3 regions of the Streptomyces cinnamoneus genome follow, and region 1 is predicted to be linked to each of the others. Evidence: riboswitches for the same ligand, from Rfam matches in the RefSeq annotation. Region 1 holds a riboswitch; each other region holds the start of a gene.

Evidence for each region. Region 1 has a riboswitch for cobalamin ahead of metE (5-methyltetrahydropteroyltriglutamate--homocysteine S-methyltransferase). Riboswitches for the same ligand answer to the same signal wherever they lie in the genome.
Region 2: another riboswitch for cobalamin. It lies ahead of CYQ11_RS06885 (cobalamin biosynthesis protein); the one in region 1 lies ahead of metE (5-methyltetrahydropteroyltriglutamate--homocysteine S-methyltransferase).
Region 3: another riboswitch for cobalamin. It lies ahead of CYQ11_RS21195 (ribonucleoside-diphosphate reductase subunit alpha); the one in region 1 lies ahead of metE (5-methyltetrahydropteroyltriglutamate--homocysteine S-methyltransferase).

Annotation. Positions count from the first base shown of each region.
Region 1 covers NZ_PKFQ01000001.1:6,063,262-6,070,636, forward strand. Annotated here, with positions in the region: gene CYQ11_RS26655 (CoA-acylating methylmalonate-semialdehyde dehydrogenase) at 1-685, opposite strand, end outside; cobalamin riboswitch at 897-1,069, opposite strand; cobalamin riboswitch at 1,633-1,842, shown strand; gene metE (5-methyltetrahydropteroyltriglutamate--homocysteine S-methyltransferase) at 2,012-4,336, shown strand; gene CYQ11_RS26665 (APC family permease) at 4,711-6,360, shown strand; gene CYQ11_RS26670 (NADP-dependent isocitrate dehydrogenase) at 6,490-7,375, shown strand, end outside.
Region 2 covers NZ_PKFQ01000001.1:1,673,609-1,680,983, reverse strand. Annotated here, with positions in the region: gene CYQ11_RS06895 (putative cobaltochelatase) at 1-1,400, opposite strand, end outside; gene CYQ11_RS06890 (cobyric acid synthase) at 1,576-3,093, opposite strand; gene CYQ11_RS06885 (cobalamin biosynthesis protein) at 3,090-4,061, opposite strand; cobalamin riboswitch at 4,119-4,238, opposite strand; gene CYQ11_RS06880 (hypothetical protein) at 4,448-4,690, opposite strand; gene CYQ11_RS06875 (inorganic phosphate transporter) at 4,716-5,969, opposite strand; gene CYQ11_RS06870 (class II aldolase/adducin family protein) at 6,081-6,797, shown strand; gene CYQ11_RS06865 (alpha/beta hydrolase) at 6,875-7,375, shown strand, end outside.
Region 3 covers NZ_PKFQ01000001.1:4,704,838-4,712,212, reverse strand. Annotated here, with positions in the region: gene CYQ11_RS21220 (extracellular solute-binding protein) at 1-900, opposite strand, end outside; gene CYQ11_RS21215 (GntR family transcriptional regulator) at 1,145-1,909, shown strand; gene CYQ11_RS21210 (hypothetical protein) at 2,039-2,542, shown strand; gene CYQ11_RS21205 (DUF3311 domain-containing protein) at 2,705-2,974, shown strand; gene mctP (monocarboxylate uptake permease MctP) at 2,971-4,602, shown strand; cobalamin riboswitch at 4,973-5,103, shown strand; gene CYQ11_RS21195 (ribonucleoside-diphosphate reductase subunit alpha) at 5,275-7,375, shown strand, end outside.

The sequences.
Region 1 (7,375 bases):
GGGTGGAGCCGACGAAGCCGACGGCCTGGACCCGGGGGTCCTCCAGCAGGGTGTCGACGGCCTCCTTGCCACCGTTGACGACGTTGAGCACGCCCGGCGGCAGGCCCGCCTCCAGGAAGAGCTCCGCGAGCCGCAGCGGTACGGACGGGTCGCGCTCGGACGGCTTGAGGACGAAGGAGTTCCCGCAGGCGATCGCGGGCGCCGCCTTCCACAGCGGGATCATCGCGGGGAAGTTGAACGGGGTGATCCCCGCGGTGACGCCGAGGGGGGCGCGCAGGGAGTGGACGTCGATGCCGGTGCCGGCGTTGTCGGTGAACTCACCCTTGAGCAGGTGCGGGATGCCGGCGGCGAACTCCACGACCTCCAGGCCCCGCTGGAGGTCGCCGTGCGCGTCGGCGACGGTCTTGCCGTGCTCGGAGGACAGCATCCGGGCCAGCGCGTCCCGTTCGCCCTCCACCAGCTGGAGGAACCGCAGCAGCACCCGGGCGCGGCGCTGCGGGTTCCACTCGCCCCACGCCACCTGCGCCTCCGCGGCGTCGGCGATCGCGGCAGCGGTCTCGTCGCGCCCGGCCAGGGGGACCCTGGCCTGCACGGAACCGGTGTTGGGGTCGTGGACGTCGGCGAAGAGCCCCGACGTTCCGGCCTGGCGCCTGCCGCCGATGAAATGGGTGAGTTCACGGACCATGGAAGCCTGCTCTCGTCGGAGGAGAAGCGGGGACGGGCACGGCCGGCCGGGCGGCGGCACCGGGGTGCGGCCGCGGGGCGGGCCGTGGGACGCGGAGGCCGAAGAGCCGCCGGGGCTCAGGGACGCGAGGGCGTCCGCGCGTGCTCCGCCGGATCACCAGGGTCGTGGGTACGGACCGGTGCCATGCGTGTCTGCTCCATCCTCGTGGGTCAACACGGAAGAACCCGCGGCCGGTATCCTGACTTCCGGGTCGTCGCGCGCCGCCCGCCGTCCCGACATCCCGCTCGTCGGTGGCGTGTCGCCGGCGGCACACTCCCCGGTCACAGTGGCGGGACCGTGCCGGACTCACACCGGCTTCCCCGCACCGCGGACCTTGCTGACGAACATATAGTTGGACGTCCTAGTAAGTACACCCCTGCCCACCCCTGTCCCGTGGAAGCGGCGTTCGCAGCCTTGGCAGGCCGCCCGCGGAAGATTCACAACAGTTGACAGAAGGCCAAGGTTGATGGCACGCGGTGCCACTGCCAGAGTCGTCGTGCGACCGGGGACCACCCGGCGGGCACCGCGAAGCGGCACGGCGCGCCGCGCGCGTCCGCTGGAAGTGCCCTCTTCCTTCGCCGGGTTGGCGGAGGTCGCGGGGTCAGCGGACGTTCGCAGGGTGCCGGACGTCCGGCGGGCGATCGCCGCGCGACACCGGGAGACGGAGCATGGCGCACGCGCAGGCGGCGGCAGCGGAATCCAGCCGTACGGCCGGGGCTGAGGGGCCCCGCCCGTCGCCGGGCCCGAGGGGGCCCGGGCTCGCAGGGGAGCGGGGCGCGGGACGGTGAGGGACCGTTCCGCGCCCCGGCGCACGTCCCGGTGCGGGTCAGGGGGCGCGGGCGCGCCGCGTGACCGGAATGCGAACAGCCCTGTCCCTCCCCGGTGTCGAGCGCCTAGGGTGGCCGGTGCAGCTGGTTCGCCCTGCCCGCCAGGCAGGCGCGTCGCAAGAGGGAACCCGGTGGGAATCCGGGACTGCCCCGCAGCGGTGAGCGGGAACGACCGCCGTCATGAGCACTGGGCCGCCAGGCCTGGGAAGCGACGGCCATTAGGTGCCTGCCCGTCGGCCGAGAGCCGGCGTGCGCCAGGCGTGCCCGCGAGTCCGAAGACCTGCCCGCTGTCCGTGCGCGACCCGGTCGCGCGCGGTCTCCCGGTGACCTCGAGGGCGGGTCGGCGTACAGCACCAGGCGGGAAGCGCGGCGTCGTGCCGTACCCGTCCGGACCGTCGTCCCTTCGCGCCCCCGCCAGGCCTCCGGGTTCCTGGACACGAAGCTCGCGAAGGAGAGTTCCTTGACCAGCACGACCGCAGCCGCGGCAGCCCGTGCCACCGTGTACGGCTACCCCCGGCAGGGCCAGGGCCGTGAACTGAAGAAGGCCGTCGAGGGGTACTGGAAGGGCACCGTCACCGCCGCCGCCCTCCGGGATACCGCCGCCGGGCTGCGCCGCGCCACCTGGCGGCAGCTCGCCGGGGCCGGCGTCCACGAGGTGCCCACCGGCGACTTCTCGTACTACGACCACGTCCTGGACACCAGCGTGATGGTCGGCGCGGTCCCCGCCCGGCACCGCGCCGCCGTCGAAGCCGACGCCCTGGACGGCTACTTCGCGATGGCGCGGGGCACCCAGGAGGTGGCGCCCCTGGAGATGACCAAGTGGTTCGACACCAACTACCATTACCTGGTCCCCGAACTCGGCCCCGACACCGTCTTCACCGCCGACTCCGCCAAGCAGGTCGGCGAGCTCGGGGAAGCCCTCGCGCTGGGCCTGGCCGCCCGGCCCGTCCTCGTCGGACCGGTCACCTACCTCCTGCTGGCCAAGCCCGCGCCCGGCGTGGCCGAGGGCTTCGAGCCGCTGACCCTCCTCGACCGGCTGCTGCCGGTGTACGCCGAGGTGCTGGCCGACCTGCGGGCCGCCGGCGCGGAGTGGGTGCAGCTCGACGAGCCCGCCCTGGTCCAGGACCGCACCCCGGCGGAGCTGAACGCCGCCGCCCGCGCCTACCGCGACCTGGGCCGCCTCACCGACCGGCCCAAGCTGCTCGTCGCCTCCTACTTCGACCGCCTCGGTGAGGCCCTGCCGGTCCTGGCCAAGGCCCCCGTCGACGGCCTCGCCCTCGACTTCACCCGCGCGGCCGCCGCCAACCTGGCCGCCCTCGCGGCCGTCGGCGGACTCCCGGGCAAACGCCTGGTCGCGGGCGTGGTCGACGGCCGCAACGTGTGGATCGACGACTTCGAGCAGTCCCTGTCGATCCTGGGCACCCTCCTCGGCCTCGCCGACCGCGTCGACGTGGCCGCCTCCTGCTCGCTGCTGCACGTCCCGCTGGACGCCACCGCCGAGCGGGACCTGGACCCGCAGGTCGCCCGCTGGCTCGCCTTCGCCCGCCAGAAGACGACCGAGGTCGTGACCCTCGCCAGGGGACTGGCCCAGGGCACCGACACCATCGCCGCGGAACTCGCCGCCAACCGCGCCGACCTGGCCTCCCGGGCCGGCTCGGCCCTCACCCGCGACCCGGCCGTCCGCGCCCGGGCCGCCGCCGTCACCGCCGCCGACGCACGCCGCTCGCAGCCCTACCCAGAGCGCACCGCCGCCCAGCGCGCCCACCTGGGACTGCCGCCGCTGCCCACCACGACCATCGGCTCCTTCCCGCAGACCGGCGAACTGCGCGCCGCGCGGGCCGGCCTGCGCGCCGGACGCCTCGACGAGGCCGCGTACGAGCAGCGCGTCGAGGCCGAGATCCGCGAGGTCGTGGCCTTCCAGGAAAAGGCCGGCATCGACGTCCTGGTGCACGGCGAGCCCGAACGCAACGACATGGTCCAGTACTTCGCCGAGCAGCTCACCGGCTACCTCGCCACCCAGCACGGCTGGGTCCAGTCCTACGGCACCCGCTACGTCCGCCCGCCGATCCTCGCCGGGGACGTCTCCCGCCCCGAGCCGATGACGCTCCGCTGGACGCGCTACGCCCAGTCGCTCACGCGGCGCCCCGTCAAAGGCATGCTCACCGGGCCCGTCACCATGCTCGCCTGGTCCTTCGTCCGCGACGACCAGCCGCTCGCCGACACCGCCCGCCAGGTCGCCCTCGCCCTGCGCGACGAGGTGGACGACCTGGAGGCGGCCGGCACCGCGGTGATCCAGGTCGACGAGCCCGCCCTGCGCGAGACGCTGCCGCTGCGGGAGGCCGACCGCCCGGCCTACCTGGCCTGGGCCACCGAGGCGTTCCGCCTGGCCACCGCGGGCGTCCGGCCGGACACCCAGATCCACACCCACATGTGCTACGCCGAGTTCGGCGACATCCTCACCGCCATCGACGACCTCGACGCCGACGTCGTCAGCCTGGAGGCCGCCCGCTCCCACATGCAGGTGGCCGGCGAGCTCGCCGGCGCCGGATACCCGCGCGAGGTCGGGCCCGGCGTCTACGACATCCACTCGCCACGCGTCCCCGATGCGCGGGAGGCCGCGTCCCTCCTGCGCACCGGCCTGAAGGCCATCCCGGCCGAACGGCTGTGGGTCAACCCCGACTGCGGCCTGAAGACCCGCGCCTGGCCCGAGGTGCGGGCCTCGCTGGAGAACCTGGTCGCGGCCGCCCGCGAGGTGAGGGGGGAACTGCCCGGCGCCACCTCCTGAGGGCCGTGCGGCCGGGCGGGCACACCGGCTGCCCGGCCGGCCGCACCCCCGGCCCACCCCCACGCGGTGGGAGAAGGGCCGGCGTTCGTGATCAAATTGCCGTCCGGGGACAGCCGGTGCCGCCCGGTGTGCCCACGGCGGCGATTGGAGCCGTTTCCGCTGGTTGACGTAGTATGTCCCGCGTCGCTCTTGCGTTCGTGACGCGAGGCCGGTACGCGGGGCGGGCTCCGGCCCGGGGGTTGATTTTCGTTCGGCCCGGCAGACGGGTGTCGCCGTGCGACGCCGCGAGCCGGCGGTCCCGGCTCGGCAGCCGGGCGACCGACGAGGCGCACAGACGCTTCCAGCCAGTTCCCAGGCAGAACGGAAAGCACATCGTGGATGTCGGCGCGGCCAACCGGAAGGGCCTCAGCCTCTTCGCCCTGATCATGATCGGGCTGGGTTCCATCTTCGGCTCCGGCTGGCTCTTCGGAGCCGGCCAGGCGGCCCGGGTCGCCGGCCCCGCCTCCCTGGTCGCCTGGGTGATCGGCGCCGTCTTCATCGGCATGATCGCCATGTCGTACGCCGAGGCCGGGGCCGCCTACCCGCTGCCGGGCGCCATGGCCCGCTTCGGCTCCCTCTCGCACGGGCCGGTCCTCGGCTTCGTCACAGGATGGGCCGTCTGGATCGCCACGGCCTCCCTGATCCCGATCGAGGCCATCGCGGGCACCCAGTACATGTCCTCCTGGAACTTCGGCTGGGCCCGCGGACTGGTCACCGACGGCAGCCTCAGCGGCACCGGCCTGGCGACGGCCCTCTTCCTGACGTGCGCCCTGTGGCTGGCCTGCTACTGGTCCGTCGCCCTGCTGGCGCGGGCGAACAACCTGCTGACCCTCGTCAAGTTCGCCATCCCGGTCCTCGCCGTCGCCGCGCTCATCGCCTCCGGCTTCCACACCGGCAACTTCACCGACCACGGCGGCTTCGCCCCGAACGGCTGGTCCGCCGTCCTCACCGCGGTCTCCGCCTCCGGCGTCGTCTTCGCCTTCAACGGCTTCCAGGCCGTCGTCAACCTCGGCGGCGCCGCCAAGGACCCCGGCCGCGCCATCCCGCGCGCCCTCGTCGGCGCGCTGTCCCTGGGCCTGCTCATCTACCTCGCCCTCCAGGTCGCCTTCCTCGGCGCCGTACCGCCGGAGCGGCTCACCGAGGCCGGCGGCTGGAACGGCATCGATTTCGCCTCGCCCTTCGCCGACCTCGCCAAGCTGCTGATGCTGCACTGGGTCGTCACCATGCTCCAGTTCGGCGCCTTCATCTCGCCGAACGGCGCCAACATCGGCAACGTCGCCTCCGCCGCCTACCTGGCGCAGAACCTCGCCGAGACCGGCTTCTTCCCCAAGAAGATCGCCGAGGTGCACCCCCGCTACGGCGTCGCCCGCCCCGCCATGTGGCTCAACCTGGGCTTCTCCGTGCTGCTGCTCCTGACCATCGGGCACAGCTGGGAGGCGCTGGCCAGCGTCGTCTCCGCCGCCATGGTCGTCTCCTACCTCATGGGCCCCATCGCCGTCGGCGTCTTCCGCCGGACCAAGCCGGACCTGCCCCGGCCGTTCCGCCTCCCCGCCGCCACCGTGCTCTGCCCCCTGACCTTCGCCTTCGCCGCCTGCGCCCTCTACTGGTCGAAGTGGCCCAACACCGGCAAGGTCGCCCTGCTGACGCTGGTCTCCGTGCCCGTCGCCGCGGTGGTGCTGCGCCGCCGGGGCGAGAAGAGCCTGCGCCGGCAGTTCGCGCCCGCCTGGTGGATGGTGGCGTTCCTGATGTGGATGGCCCTGCTGTCCGCACTCGGCAGCACGGAGTTCGGCGGTCACGGCGTGATCCCCGGCGGCGTGGACACCGCGCTGGTCGCCCTGTCGTCCCTGGGCTTCTACTTCTGGGCCGTACGCGCCGGGGTCCGGGCCCACGAGGCGGGGCTGCCCGGCCCCGACCCCGTGCTGGGCGCCACCGGGACGGCCGTCCCCGCGCCCCGCAGCCCCGAACCGGTCGCCGCCGTCTCCTGACCCCGCCGGATCCCGTCCCGGCCGGCCGTCGGCCCCGCCGGGGCGGGCCCCTGTCGAACACCGGCCGATCACGAGATATCTTGATGTCGAGCAATGTTGCAGACGTGGAGACGTGGAGCGGAGCACCCGGTGACTGATTCGACCATCATCTATACGCACACCGACGAGGCGCCGGCGCTGGCGACCCACTCGTTCCTGCCCGTCGTCAAGGCGTACGCCGGGGCGGCCGGTGTCGCCGTGGAGACCCGCGACATCTCCCTGGCCGGCCGGATCATCGCCAGCTTCCCCGAGTACCTCGAGGAGGGCCAGCGCATCGCCGACGCCCTCGCCGAGCTCGGCGAGCTGGCCAAGACGCCCGGCGCCAACATCATCAAGCTGCCCAACATCTCGGCCTCGATCCCGCAGCTGAAGGCCGCCGTCGCCGAGCTGCAGAAGCAGGGCTACGCGCTGCCGGACTACCCGGACGACCCCCGCACCGACGAGGAGCGCGAGGTCCGCGCCCGCTACGACAAGATCAAGGGCAGCGCCGTCAACCCGGTCCTGCGCGAGGGCAACTCCGACCGCCGCGCCCCCGCGTCGGTCAAGAACTACGCCAAGACGCACCCGCACCGCATGGGCGCGTGGACGGCCGACTCGAAGACGAACGTCGCCACCATGGGCGTCGACGACTTCCGTTCCACCGAGAAGTCCGCCGTCATCACCGAGGCCGGCAGCCTGCGCATCGAGCTGGTGGGCGACGACGGCTCCACCACCGTCCTGCGCGAGTCCGTGCCCGTCCAGGCCGGCGAGGTCGTGGACGCGTCCGTCATGCGCGTCGCCGCGCTGCGCGAGTTCCTGACCGCGCAGATCGCCCGCGCCAAGGCCGAGGGCGTGCTGTTCTCCGTGCACCTCAAGGCCACGATGATGAAGGTCTCCGACCCGATCGTCTTCGGCCACGTGGTCCGCGCCTTCTTCCCGAAGACGTTCGCGAAGTACGGCGAGGTGCTGATCGCCGCCGGCCTGACCCCGAACGACG
Region 2 (7,375 bases), 4.4 Mb from region 1:
GCACCGCCGCGAGGCCGGCGCGCCCCCGTCGTGCGCCCGTGCGCGGTACGGGCCCGGGAGCGGCGGCCGTCGGCGCCCTCACCGAGTCCGGGTACATCGAACCGGCGCGTCCGGAAGGGCTCCGCGGCCGCGACGGCGGGTGCCTCGGGGGCCTCGCCCTCGCTTCCGGGCACGCCGTCGGAGGAGTTCTGCCGCGGGGCGGGGTCGGCTGCGGGGGAGTCCTGCCGCTGCTGCGGCACGTCGGGGCCGCCCGCGCCGTCGGGGCGGGGGCCGTCCTGCGGCGGTCGGCCGCCGCCGTCCGGACCGCCGCCATCCGGATCCTCGTCGCCGGGGCCGCCGTCCTCCGGGCCCCCGGGCTCGGGGTCCGGCTCGGGGTCCGGCTCCTCGTCCTCGAACCGCCTGAGGATCTCGTCGAGCTTGTCCTCGTCCAGACCGGGGGCGTCGAAGGGATTGCGGCGGCGCCGGTGCGGCAGCGCCAGCAGCGCCGCCTGCCGCACGTCCTCGGTCGTGACGTCCGTACGCCCCGCCCACGCGGCCAGCGCCGTCGCCGTCCGAGCGGTCACGATGTCGGCCCGCATGCCGTCCACCTCGAAACCGGCGCACACCGCGGCGATCCGGCGCAGCGCGCCGTCCCCGAGCCGTACGGCCGGCAGCAGCGCCCGCGCGGCGGCGATGCGCTCGCGCAGCGCGTCCTCCTCCGCCGCCCACTTGGCGGCGAAGGCGGCCGGGTCCTCGTCGTAGGCGAGGCGGCGGCGCACGACCTCGACGCGCTCGTCGGTGTCGCGGGAGGCCGCGACCTCGACGGTCAGCCCGAAACGGTCGAGCAACTGCGGTCGCAGCTCGCCCTCTTCGGGGTTCATGGTGCCGACGAGGAGGAAGCGGGAGGCGTGCCGGACGGAGACGCCTTCGCGCTCGACGTACGAGGCGCCCATCGCGGCGGCGTCCAACAGCAGGTCGATCAAGTGGTCGTGGAGGAGGTTGACCTCGTCGACGTAGAGCACGCCGCGGTGTGCGGCTGCCAGCAGGCCCGGCTCGAAGGCCTTGACGCCTTCTGAGAGGGCCCGCTCGATGTCGAGGGCGCCGACGAGCCGGTCCTCGGAGGCCCCTACCGGCAGTTCCACCATGCGTGTGGGGCGTGCGCTGCCCGCCGCGTCCGCCGTGTGCGGCCCGTCAGGGCACGTCGGGTCCGGTGCCACCGGGTCACAGGAGAACCGGCAGCCGTCGACGACGGCGACAGACGGCATCAGCGTCGCGACACCGCGCACGGCAGTGGACTTCGCCGTGCCCTTCTCGCCGCGTACGAGCACGCCGCCCACCGCGGGGGAGACCGAGGTCAGCAGCAGGGCCAGTCGTAGATCGTCCATGCCGACGATCGCCGTGAAGGGATAGGGGGTGCTCATGAGCTGATCGCTCCTTCGAGTGGCATTCGTCCGATGGCGTGTGCACCGAGTGGAAGGCGCGGCATGCTGGTGATCTCGGCCGCCCATCTGTGGGGATGCACCCCCGGCACCGCCGAGGCGACGACGGTCCGCGTGTTGTCCGCTCCCCGCTTCCGTGGGGATGGTGGGCCGCTCATCACGGCGCCCCCGGCGGGATGAACGGCAGCCCCGCCGGGACCCCGTCCCCGATCAGCCGCAGCAGCGCGTCCGTGTCCGCGTGCTCCTCGATCAGATCGCCCAGCCGGTCCAGCTGTTCCTCGCGCAGCGCGGCGAAGGACGTGTCGGGCGCCGGCACGAACGCCCGGCCCGCCGCCCGTGCGACCTCGCGCAGGAACGCCCGCCGGAAGCCGTCGCTCTCCAGCGAGCCGTGCCAGTGCGTCCCCCACACCGCACCCACCCGGCAGCCGTCCAAGAACGGTTCCCCGTCCAGGACCTCGGCGACGCCGTGGTGGATCTCGTACCCCTCGACGTGCTCGCCCAGCGCCTTGCCGGCCGGCCGGGCCAGGGTCTTCTCCACCGCGAACCGCACCCGCACCGGCAGCAGGCCCAGCCCCTCGACCGTGCCCGCCCGGGACTCCACCTCGTCGTCGATGCGCTCGCCCAGCACCTGGAAGCCGCCGCACACGCCCAGCACCGGGCGGCCCTCCGCGGCGCGCCGCTTCAGCGCGTCCGCCAGGCCGCGCTCGCGCAGCCACGCCAGGGCCTTCACGGTGCCGCGCGTCCCCGGCACCACCACCAGGTCCGCGTCGGCCAGTTCCTCGGCCCGGTCCACGAACCGCACCACCACGCCCGGCTCCGCGGCCAGCGCGTCCACGTCCGTGAAGTTCGACATCAGCGGAACGGCGCACACCGCGACCCGCAGCACGTCGGTGCCGTACGGCGGGGCGACCACCGACTCGCGGACCGCCCCGCGCAGCGACACCCGCAGGCCGTCCTCCTCGTCGATGCCGAGCCCGTGGGCGAACGGCAGCACGCCCAGCGTGGGCCGCCCGGTCAGGCCGCGCAGCATCTCCAGCCCCGGCTCCAGCAGCGTCACGTCGCCGCGGAACTTGTTGACGACGTAGCCCGCTATCAGCTTCTGGTCCTCGGGCGAGAGCAGGGCCGTCGTGCCGAAGAAGGACGCGAAGACGCCACCCCGGTCGATGTCGCCGACCACGACGACGGGCAGCCGGCCCGCGCGGGCGACGCCCATGTTGACGATGTCGCTCCGCCGCAGGTTGATCTCGGCCGGGCTGCCCGCGCCCTCGCAGATCACCGCGTCGTGCGTCCGCCGCAGCTCCTCAAGGCACGCGGTCACCGTCCCGAACAGCTGCTCCTGGCGCCCCGCGTGGTAGCCGCGCGCGCTGAGCTCGCCCACCGGCTTGCCCATCAGCACGACCTGGCTGCTCCGGTCCCCGCCGGGTTTGAGCAGCACCGGGTTCATCAGCGCGCTCGGCTCGACGCGCGCGGCGGCGGCCTGCATCGCCTGGGCACGCCCTATCTCCGCGCCCTCGCGCGTCACGTACGAGTTGAGCGACATGTTCTGCGCCTTGAACGGCGCGACCTTGACGCCCCTGCGGACCAGCCAGCGGCAGATGCCGGCGGTCACCACGCTCTTGCCCGCGTCCGAGGTGGTCCCCGCCACCAGCAGGCCCCCGCCCCTTGGAGCTGTCACCGGTTCCTCCTCCTCGCGGCCGACGCCGCGGCGCTCTTCACAAGGCTGCCCAGCGCACGGCCGCCGATGGCGGTGCCCACGGCCAGCAGCGACACCCGGCGCGAGAGCCGCACCGCGCGCTCGATGTCGGCCACCCGGACCGGACGCAGCTCCGCGCCCAGCACGGGCCGGTGCTCGACGCGCCCGGCGTAGGCGAGCGTGCCGCCGAGCCGCACGCCCAGGGCGCCGGCGAAGGCGGCCTCGACCGGGCCGGCGTTGGGACTGGGGTGGCGGGAGGCGTCACGGCGGGCCACCCGCCAGGCACCGCGCGGGTCGGGGCCCGCGAGCACGGTGAGGGCGGCGGTGAGCCGGGCACCGGGCCAGCCCACGACGTCGTCGAGCCGGGCGGACGCCCAGCCGAAGCGGCGGTGGCGGGGCGACTTGTGACCCACCATCGCGTCCAGCGTGTTCACCGCCCGGAAGCCCGCCAGCCCCGGCACCCCGCCCAGCGCGCCCCAGAACAGGGCGCCCACGACGGCGTCGGAGGTGTTCTCGGCGACGGACTCCACGACGGCCCGGGCGATCTGCTGCCCGTCCAGGGCCTGCGGGTCGCGCCCGCACAGGTGCGGCAGCCGCTCCCGGGCGACCTCGATGTCGCCCGCGGCGAGCGCACCGCCGATGGCCCGCGCCTCCCGGCCCAGCGACGTCCCGCCCAGCACGGCCCAGGTGGCGGCGGCGGTCAGGGCGACGCCGGGGGCGCGGCGGCCGCGTACGGCGCGGGCCAGCAGTCCGGCGCCGGCCACGGCGCCGCCCGCGCAGACGAGGGTGTGCAGGGCGCCGTGGCCGCGGTGGTCGCGCCACAGGCGCTGTTCGACGGCGTGCGCGGCGCGCCCGAAGGCGGCCACCGGGTGGCCGCGGCGGGGGTCGCCGAAGACGAGGTCGGCGAGATAGCCGAGGGCGGTGCCGCAGGCGAAACCGCAGAAGGGCATGGCCGGCTTGTGTCCTCACTCAGGGTCCGCGCCCTGGCTCGACGTGACGGCGACCAGAGTCTCCTGGCTCCCGGATCCACGCCGCCCCCGGCCTTCCGGCTCACGCCGTGGCCATCGCTTGGGGGTGCGCTCCCCGGTGACAGTGGCGGGACCGCGCCGGACTCGCACCGGCTTCCTCTGCTGTCGCCGTTTTGGCTCCGGAAGTCCACCACGGCCCGGGAACGGGCGTCAACTCACCCTGACCTGCGATGAGGCGGCCGTGGGGCAGTGGGGCCGGTGGGTCCACCGCCCCGTGACCGGGCTCCGGCCACGGGGCGCGCGGAAACGACGAAGCGCCGGCCCGGCGGCTGCCGGACCGGCGCTTCACGCGCGGGGCTGTCCCCGCGTCAGGCGACGATGAGGTAGATGCCGTAGCCCACGGCGGCCGCGCACAGGGCGTAGCAGGCGTACGCGCCGGTGCGCACGAGCGCGGCCGGGCCGGCGACCGCGGCGACGGTGCCGTCCGGCTGCTCCTGGGGCTTGCGGGGGGACGTACCGATGATGCCGAGGGTGAAGACGCCCACGAGACCGACGGTGACCACGAGGCTGACGCCGAAGACCTGGCCGAGGGCTTCCCAGTTGATGTGCATGCGGGGTTCCTTGGTTTCCGGTTCCTCAGCTCGTCGCCGTCGCGGCGGCGGGAGCTGCGGTCTGGGCCGCGGGGGCGGCCGGGACGGCGGACAGGGGGCCGGCCGGCGGCGGGGCGACGGCCTGGAGGGCGGCGGTGACGACACCGGCCGGCTCGGCGGGCAGGCCCTGCGGCACGTTGAGGTCGTTGACCGTGTCGTGGGAGACCGGCTTGCGGCGGGAGGCCGCCCAGATCGCGCCGGACACGGCCAGGCCGAGGACGGCGACCGCGGCCACGCCCCAGTCGCCCTGGTCGGCGAGGAGGGCCGCGCCACCGGCGACCAGGCCCGCGGCGGGCAGGGTCAGGACCCAGGCGGCGACCATGCGGCCGGCGGTCGACCAGCGCACCACGCCGCCCTTGCGGCCGAGGCCGGCGCCCATGATCGAGCCGGAGCAGACCTGGGTGGTGGAGAGCGCGAAGCCGATGTGCGAGGAGGCGAGGATCACCGTGGCGGCACCGGTCTGGGCGGCGAAGCCCTGGGCCGGCCTGATGTCGGTGAGGCCCTTGCCGAGCGTCTGGATGATGCGCCAGCCGCCCAGGTACGTGCCGAGCGCGATGGCCAGGCCCGCGGAGACGATGACCCACAGGGGCGGGTCGGAGTGCGGGGCCACGACGCCGCCGGCGACCAGCGCGAGGGTGATCACGCCCATGGTCTTCTGGGCGTCGTTGGTGCCGTGGGCGAGGGAGACCAGGGCGGCCGAGGCGATCTGGCCGGCGCGGTAGCCCTTGGCGGTCTCCTGCTCGTCCCGCCCCTTGGTCAGGCGGTACGTCAGGCGCGTGGCGGCCGTCGCGGCGAGGCCGGCCACGAGGGGCGCGGCGACGGCCGGGATGAGGACCTTCATCACGATCTTGTCGGCGTTGACCGCGTCGAAGCCGACGGAGACGATCGTCGCGCCGATCAGACCACCGAAGAGGGCGTGGGAGGAACTGGAGGGCAGGCCCACCAGCCACGTCACCAGGTTCCAGACGATGGCGCCGACGAGCCCGGCGAAGATCACCTCTGGTCGGATGCCGGCACTCTCGTCGATGATGCCGCCGGAGATCGTCTTGGCGACCTCCACCGAGAGGAACGCGCCGACGAGGTTGAGAACCGCCGACATCGCCACCGCGGCCTTGGGCTTGAGCGCCCCGGTGGAGATGGTGGTGGCCATGGCGTTGGCCGTGTCGTGGAAGCCGTTCGTAAAGTCGAACACCAAGGCCGTGACGATCACGATCCCGATGAGAAGCGTGATGTTTTCCATTCACCCAGGCAATCAGTTCGATGGTCAGTACGCGGCGACCGTAGGGACCCTGGGTGAACGGAAGGTGAACGGGGTCGGGGTGCGGCGGACACCGACCGGAGGGGCAAGCCGATGAGGGTTCCAGAAGAGGACGCGAGGACCGCGCGCGGCCGCACCGGGGCGGGCGGGCCCATACCCCCCGGCATCCCCGCCGACCTGGGCGGCGCCTGGGCCGAGCTGGTCGCCAGCGCCCGCCGCACGACTGCCGAAGGACTCGTCGTCGGCACCTCGGGCAACGTCTCCGCCCGGGTGGGGGATGTGGTGCTCGTCACGCCCAGCGGCGTGCCCTACGACCGCCTCGGGCCCGGCGACGCGGTCGGCGTCGACCTCGACGGCCGCCAGGTCCTCGGCGAGCTGGTGCCCACCAGCGAGCTGCCCATGCACCTCGCCGTCTACCGCTCCACCGACGCCGCCGCGATCGTGCACACCCACGCCGTCCACGCCACGGCCGTGTCCACCCTGGTCGACGAGGTGCCGCTGATCCACTACATGGCCGCCGCCCTGGGCGGGCCGGTCCGCGTCGCCCCCTACGCCCTCTACGGCTCCGAGGAGCTGGCCGCGCACATGCTGGCGGCCCTCGACGGCCGCACCGGCTGCCTGCTGCGCAACCACGGCACCCTCACCTACGGCACCACCCTGGACCAGGCCTACGACCGCACCGCCCAGCTGGAGTGGATGTGCCGGGTCTGGCTCGCCGCGTCCGCCGTCCCCGGCCGCACCCCAACCCTCCTCACCCCCCAGCGGCTCGCCGAGGTGACCGAGAAGTACCGCGGCTACGGACAGCGCTGACCCCCGCCCCCGCCCCGGGCGGCACCCGTCCGCCGCCCGGTGGACGCCGCCCCCGCCCGGGGCCCAGACTGGAGGGGATGGGACTGCGCGGAGCGACGGCCACGGCGGCCGCCACCCTGATCGGTGCCGGCGCGGTCGCGGTGGCGGCCGGACGGTACGCCGGCGACGCCGCCCTCAAACCCGCCCCCGGCCACCCGCCGCCGGGCGAGCCCAGGATCGCGGTGCACGACGCGGACGCCGGCACGGTCACCCTCACCCGCACCCCCGCCACGCTGCGCCCGGGCACCTACGGGCTGGCCGGGCGCGGGCTGCGCGCCGTCGTCGGGCCGGTCGTGCCCGACGTGTCCCACCCCCACCACTGCGTCGTCCGGCGCCTGGAACGGGTGCACCACGGCACCGTGGCACCGGGCGACCACGTGTGGCTCACCCCGCAGGTGCACGCCGGCACCCCCCGCGACGCCCTCGGCCTGGACCACACCGACGTCGACGTGCCCGGCGAACTGGGCTGGCTGCCCGCCTGGTTCCTGCCCGGCGCCCGCGACACCTGGGTGATCAGCGCCCACGGCATGGGGACCACC
Region 3 (7,375 bases), 1.4 Mb from region 1:
CTTGTCGGCGCTCTCACCGGGGACGGTGAAGTAGCCGATGTCCTTCTTGATCTCCGGGTTGGCCTTGACCGCGGTGTCGGCCTCCCAGCCCATGCCGATGAACGCGCCGGTCTTCCCCTTGGCGAAGACGTCCGCCTGCTGCGGGGTGGCCTCGTCCTTGTCCTTGGGGGCCTTGCTGAAGGACTGGTACTGCTTGTAGACCTCCATGGCCTTGGCGACCTTCGGGTCGCCGAGGTTGGAGACGTACTTCTTGCCGTCCTTCTTCACCAGGTCGGCGCCGGCGCCGATGGTCAGGCCGTCGAAGAAGTACCAGTTCTGGCCCGGGAGGTAGAGGGGCTCGGCCTCGCCCTTGCTCTGAATCGCTTCGAGGTCCTTGAAGAACTCGGCCCGGGTCCTGGGGACGTCCGTGATGCCCGCGTCGGCCCAGATCTTCTTGTTGTAGACGACGACGCGGTTGGCCGCCCACCAGGGGGCGGCGTACTGCTTGCCCTCGAAGACGGACGGCTTGTTGAGGGACTCGGTCCAGTCCCCGCCGATCTCCTTCTTCAGGTCGTCGAGCTCCGCGAGGCCGCCGGTCTCGGCGTAGGACGGGGTCTGGGTGTTGCCGATCTCGATGACGTCCGGGGGTGTGGACTCGGAGAGGGCGGTGGTCAGCTTCTGCTGGATGCCGTCCCACTTCTGGATCTGGATGTCCAGCTTCGCCCCGGTCTTCTGTTCGAACTCGGTCTTGACCGCGTCCGTCCAGCCCGCAGGATTCGAGCCATCCATGAACCAGACGGTCAGGGTCTTGCCCCGGGAACCGCCGGCGTCGGTCGCCTTGTCACTGTCGCTGGACCCACAGGCCGCAACACTCACCAACATGGCCGCGACACCCGTCGCCGCTATGAGCCCACGCTTCACAGCACTCTCCTCAAGGACCGAATGTGGTCTTTAATGGTTTAGACCAGTGCCCGCAGCTTGGCCTAGACCTTTTGGGGTGTCAAGGGTGTATAAGAGTCGCTGTCGGCTCCGTTACCGGACCGACACCTCAAGGTCGAGCCGGGTATCTCCGGTCCCCTCGGGCTCGGCCCGTGCCACCATGTGACCGCTATAGACGGAGGAGCCGGTGACGGCAGCAGGATCATCGGAGTCGGGAAGGCACGCCATGGCGACCGAGGGCGGGACAGCGGAGAGCGGCGCTTCGGGCGGTGCGCGGACGGCGCGCGTTCCCAAGTATTACCGCCTCAAACGCCACTTGCTGGAAATGACCGAAACCATGCCCCCGGGCACCCCGGTCCCCCCGGAGCGCACGCTCGCCGCCGAGTTCGACACCTCGCGCACCACGGTGCGTCAGGCCCTCCAGGAACTGGTCGTCGAGGGGCGGCTGGAGCGCATCCAGGGCAAGGGGACCTTCGTCGCGAAGCCGAAGGTCTCCCAGGCGCTGCAACTGACCTCCTACACGGAGGACATGCGCGCCCAGGGCCTGGAGCCCACCTCCCAGCTCCTCGACATCGGCTACGTCACCGCCGACGACCGCCTCGCCCGGCTGCTGGACATCACCACGGGCGGCCGCGTCCTGCGCATCGAACGGCTGCGACTCGCCAGCGGCGAGCCCATGGCCATCGAGACCACCCATCTGTCGGCGAAGCGCTTCCCGGCCCTGCGCCGGAGCCTGGCGAAGTACACCTCGCTCTACACGGCCCTCGCCGAGGTGTACGGCATCCACCTCGCCGAGGCGGAGGAGACCATCGAGACGTCCCTGGCCACGCCCCGCGAGGCGGGCCTGCTGGGCACGGACGTGGGCCTGCCCATGCTCATGCTCTCCCGCCACTCGCTGGACGCGGAGGGCAAGCCGGTGGAGTGGGTCAGGTCGGTGTACCGGGGCGACCGGTACAAGTTCGTGGCCCGGCTGCGCCGCCCGGCCGAGTGACCCCCGGCCGAGTGACCCCTGGCCGGGCGGCGCCCCGGGGGGGGCGTCCCGTGGGTGTCGCGTAGGGGTCCGGTGCACGACTTGGCCCTGGAGCCCGGACCGCCGGAAGCGACCACGTACGGTGGCGGGATGAGCCACGCCGTCGATGCCGTCGATGCCGCCGCGATCGCCCTCAATGAGCGCTCCTGGACCCCTTCGGACTACGAGCTGACCCTCGCCCGGGACTTCCTGACCCGTCGCGACGGACTGCCGCCCCGCCTCCTGCCGGGCATGCCCGCCTGCCCCAGCCCCCAGGGCTGGGTGACCCAGCACGTGCTGTGGCTGGAGGACGTGTCCCACCTCGCGGACGGGCTGCTGGCGGCCTGGCGCGACTGGCTGGCGGACGGCCCCATGGTGGCGCTCCTGGCCGCGTACGCGAACCTGGCCCGCTCGGCCGTCCCCCTCGCCGCGCAGCTCGCCCAGGACTGGGCCGCCGAGTGGCAGGCACCGCCCTCGGCGCAGGAGACCTCGTGGTGGGAGGACTGGCGGCTGCCGGCCGAACAGCGACGGCAGATAGACGCCTTGACGGATCGTCTGATCATGGCGGGGGCCGTGGTGGTGATGGCCGTGAACCGCGGGGAGACGGGTCGCTGAGCGCCGCGCGCGGTACGGGCCGGACGGCGGCGGGCGACACCGCCGCCCCCGGCCCCGCGGCGTTGTCATACCGATATGCGGATAGGGGGTGACGTCCGGAGGCTCCCTCCCCTAGATTTCCTGCGCATTACGCAAGTGATCGCGCAGGGACGGAGTCACCGCATGTCGGAACCACCCGAGCAACCACCCGCGGACGGCCGCAAACCGGTCGTGCCCGTTCCGCTGTTCGTCGCGGGCGTATGCCTCGCGATCCCCTTCGTGGCGATGCTGTGGGTCGGCTCCTATGCCCGGGTCACCCCGTCCTTTATAGGAATCCCCTTCTTCTACTGGTACCAGATGCTGTGGGTCGTCATATCGACCCTGCTCACGGTCATCGCCTACGTGCTCGTACGACGTCATGAGCGGACGCGCGGAAGGGGTGCGGGCCGATGAAGGACGGCGTCAACGGCGTGGCACTCGCCGTGTTCATCTTCTTCTTCCTCGCGGTCACCGTCATGGGCTTCATGGCCGCGAAATGGCGGCGGGCCGAGAACGCGGAAAACCTCGACGAATGGGGCCTCGGCGGCCGTTCGTTCGGTACCTGGGTCACCTGGTTCCTGCTGGGCGGCGACCTCTATACCGCGTATACGTTCGTAGCCGTACCGGCCGCCATTTACGCGGGCGGCGCGGCCGGGTTCTTCGCGGTGCCGTACACGATCCTGTGCTATCCGCTGGTCTTCACCTTCCTCCCCCGCCTGTGGTCGGTCGCCCACCGGCACGGATACGTCACCTCCTCGGACTTCGTCCGGGGCCGGTTCGGCTCGAAGGGCCTCTCGCTCGCCCTGGCCCTGACCGGCATCCTCGCGACGATGCCGTACATCGCGCTGCAACTGGTGGGCATCCAGGCGGTGCTCGACGTCATGGGCGTCGGCGGCGGGGCGGACGCGAACTGGTTCGTCAAGGACCTTCCCCTGCTCATCGCCTTCGGCGTGCTCGCGGCGTACACCTACTCGTCCGGCCTGCGCGCACCGGCGCTGATCGCGTTCGTCAAGGACGCCCTGATCTACATCGTCATCGTGGTGGCGATCATCTACATCCCCATCAAACTGGGCGGATTCGACGACATCTTCGCGAAGGCGGGCGAGGCCTTCTCCGCAAAGAACCCGGCCACCGGCAAGCCGCGCGGCTCCCTCGTCCCCGGACCCGACGCCCAGTGGGCGTACGCCACGCTGGCCATGGGCTCCGCGATGGCCCTCTTCCTCTACCCCCACTCGGTGACGGCCGTCCTCTCCAGCAGGAGCCGCAACGTCATCCGCCGCAACACCACCATCCTCCCCCTCTACTCGCTCATGCTGGGCCTGCTGGCGATGCTGGGCTTCATGGCCATCGCGGCCGGGGTGAAGGTGAAGAACGGCCAGCTGGCGATCCCCCAGCTGTTCGAGGACATGTTCCCCGACTGGTTCACCGGCGTGGCCTTCGCGGCGATAGGCATCGGCGCGCTCGTCCCGGCGGCGATCATGTCGATCGCGGCGGCGAACCTCTTCACCCGCAACATCTACAAGGACTTCCTCAAGCCGGACGCGACGCCGGCGCACGAGGCGAAGGTGTCCAAGCTGGCCTCCCTGCTGGTGAAGGTGGGCGCGCTGGTCTTCGTCCTCACGATGGACAAAACAGTGGCCATCAATTTCCAGCTGCTGGGTGGCATCTGGATCCTCCAGACCGTCCCGGCCCTGGTGGGCGGGCTCTTCACGCGCTGGTTCCACCGCTGGGCGCTGCTGGCGGGCTGGGCGGCCGGCATGGCGTACGGGACCTGGCGGGCGTACGACACGCCGAGCGCGACCCAGGACCACTTCGGCAACACGAACCTGATCCCGCTGATCGGTGAGAAGGGATACATCGGTCTGACCGCCTTCGTCCTGAACGTCCTCGTGGTCGTCGTCCTCACCTTCGTCCTGAAGGCGGTGGGCGCCCCGGACGGCGTGGACCAGACGAAGCCGTCGGACTACACCGCCGACGCGGGCGACCCGGGCGTGGAGCGGGAGCTGCCCCCGGCGACGGCGGGGGTGCCGGGAGGCCACTGAGGCTTCCGCCTCCTCCACCCGAGCAGCCGCGGCCGACCGCGCCGCCCGGACCGGTTCCACCGGCCGGGCGGCGCGGTCGTTCGTCGTTCCCCCCACCCCCGCGCCGGGCCCGACGGGCGCCGACCGGGGCAACCTCCCCGGCACCCGGCCGGGGCCGGCCGAAGCACCCCCCGAAGGCCCCCAGCCACCCCTCTGGCGCCCTCGCCGCACCCTTCCCGTCACCCGGCACACCGGGGCCCCCGCGCGTCCTCCCACGCCCCGTGACGGCTCTCCCGGAACACCCCAACACCCCACCCCGCTACCACATTCCGCAACCACTTCATGACGGCCCGACACAACATGTGGGGGTGCCTCCGAGGCCCAGCACTAGATGTATGCTCGTGCTCGCTGTCGTCGCAGGGGAATCCGGTGGAAATCCGGAACTGTCCCGCAACGGTGTATGTGTGCGCATATACCAGGCGCACCTGAAGTCCGAGGACCTGCCGCCAGCGCGCCCACCACCGAGCCTGCCCTTGGCTCGGCTATGGGCGTTGAATTCGTCCGGGCCTCGAGGGGTGGGCCGGCGGACGCCTACGAGCCACGCCCTGGCACACGCCAGCGATGCGTGCCCGTAGGCGACCGTCGTGCGCTCCCAGACGCGGCCCACCCAGCCGAGCGAGGGAGAGCCCCACCGTGACCATCGCGCCCGCGGATCTAGAGTCAGGTCCCGTCTCAGCGAACGCGGAAGCGACCGGCGGCCCCGGGACCGCGCTGCTGCGGACCCTGACCGATCTCACCGCCGACCTTCCGGCCACCGACCCGGGCAAGGTCGCCGCCGCCGCGCTGCGCGGCCGGCACCCCGGTTCGGACGAGGCCGAGCTGCGGTCCCTCGCGACCGAGGCCGCGGCCGGGCTGATCGCCGAGGAGCCCGAGTACTCCCGGCTCGCCGCGCGGCTGCTCACCCGGGCCATCGCCGACGAGGCGGCCGGCCAGGGCGCGACCTCCTTCTCCGCCTCCGTCGAGGTCGGGCACCGCGAGGGCCTGATCGCCGACGAGACGGCCGCCTTCGTGCGGACGCACGCCGCCCGGCTGGACGCCCTCGTGGACGCCGCCCTCGCCGACGGCGCCGACGACCGCTTCGGCTACTTCGGCCTGCGCACCCTGCACAGCCGCTACCTGCTGCGCCACCCCATCCACCGCGACGTGATCGAGACCCCGCAGCACTTCCTGCTGCGCGTGGCCTGCGGTCTGGCCGAGAACCACTCGGAGCAGGCCCTGGACGACGTCGCGGAGCTGTACCGGCTGACCAGCACGCTGTCGTACCTGCCCTCCTCCCCCACGCTCTTCAACTCCGGCACCCGCCACCCGCAGATGTCGTCCTGCTACCTGCTGGACTCGCCGCTGGACGAGCTGGACTCGATCTACGACCGCTACCACCAGGTGGCGCGGCTGTCGAAGCACGCGGGCGGCATCGGCCTGTCCTACTCCCGCATCCGCTCCCGCGGCTCGCTCATCCGCGGCACCAACGGCCACTCCAACGGCATCGTGCCGTTCCTGCGGACGCTCGACGCCTCCGTCGCGGCCGTCAACCAGGGCGGCCGCCGCAAGGGCGCGGCCTGCGTCTACCTGGAGACCTGGCACGCGGACATCGAGGAGTTCCTGGAGCTCCGCGACAACACCGGTGAGGAGGCCCGCCGCACCCACAACCTCAACATCGCGCACTGGATCCCGGACGAGTTCATGCGCCGCGTCGAGGCGGACGCGGACTGGTCGCTGTTCTCCCCCGCGGACACCCCGGACCTGGTCGACCTCTACGGCGACGAGTTCGACGCCGCGTACCGCGCCTACGAGGCCGCGGGCAAGGCCGTCAAGCAGATCCCGGCCCGGGTGCTCTACGCCCGCATGATGCGCACCCTCGCGCAGACCGGCAACGGCTGGATGACGTTCAAGGACGCCGCCAACCGCACCGCCAACCAGACGGCCGAGAAGGGCAAGGTCGTCCACTCCTCGAACCTCTGCACCGAGATCCTCGAGGTCACCGACGACGGCGAGACCGCCGTCTGCAACCTCGGCTCGGTCAACCTCGCCGCCCACTTGGGCACCGACGGCGAGATGGACTGGGAGAAGCTCGACCGCACGGTCCGCACGGCCGTCACGTTCCTCGACCGCGTCGTGGACATCAACTTCTACCCGACCGAGCAGGCCGGCAACTCCAACAGCCGCTGGCGCCCGGTGGGCCTGGGCCTGATGGGTCTGCAGGACGTCTTCTTCCGCCTGCGCCTGCCCTTCGACTCCGCCGAGGCGAAGGAGCTGTCGACCCGGATCTCCGAGCGGATCATGCTCGCGGCGTACGAGGCGTCCGCCGACCTCGCCGAGCGGCACGGCCCGCACCCGGCCTGGTCCGCCACCCGCACCGCGCGCGGCGTGCTGCACCCCGACCACTACCCGAACGCCGTCCCCGGCTGGGCGGACCGCTGGGAGGCGCTGCGCGCGCGCATCGGCGAGGTCGGCATGCGCAACTCGCTGCTGCTGGCGATCGCCCCGACGGCGACCATCGCCTCCATCGCGGGCGTCTACGAGTGCATCGAGCCGCAGGTCTCCAACCTCTTCAAGCGCGAGACGCTCTCGGGTGAGTTCCTCCAGGTCAACACCTACCTGGTGGAGGACCTGAAGAAGCTCGGCGTGTGGGACCGCACGACCCGTGACGCCATGACCGACGCCAACGGCTCGATCCAGGACATGAAGTGGATCCCGCAGGAGGTGCGCGACCTGTACCGCACCGCCTGGGAGATCC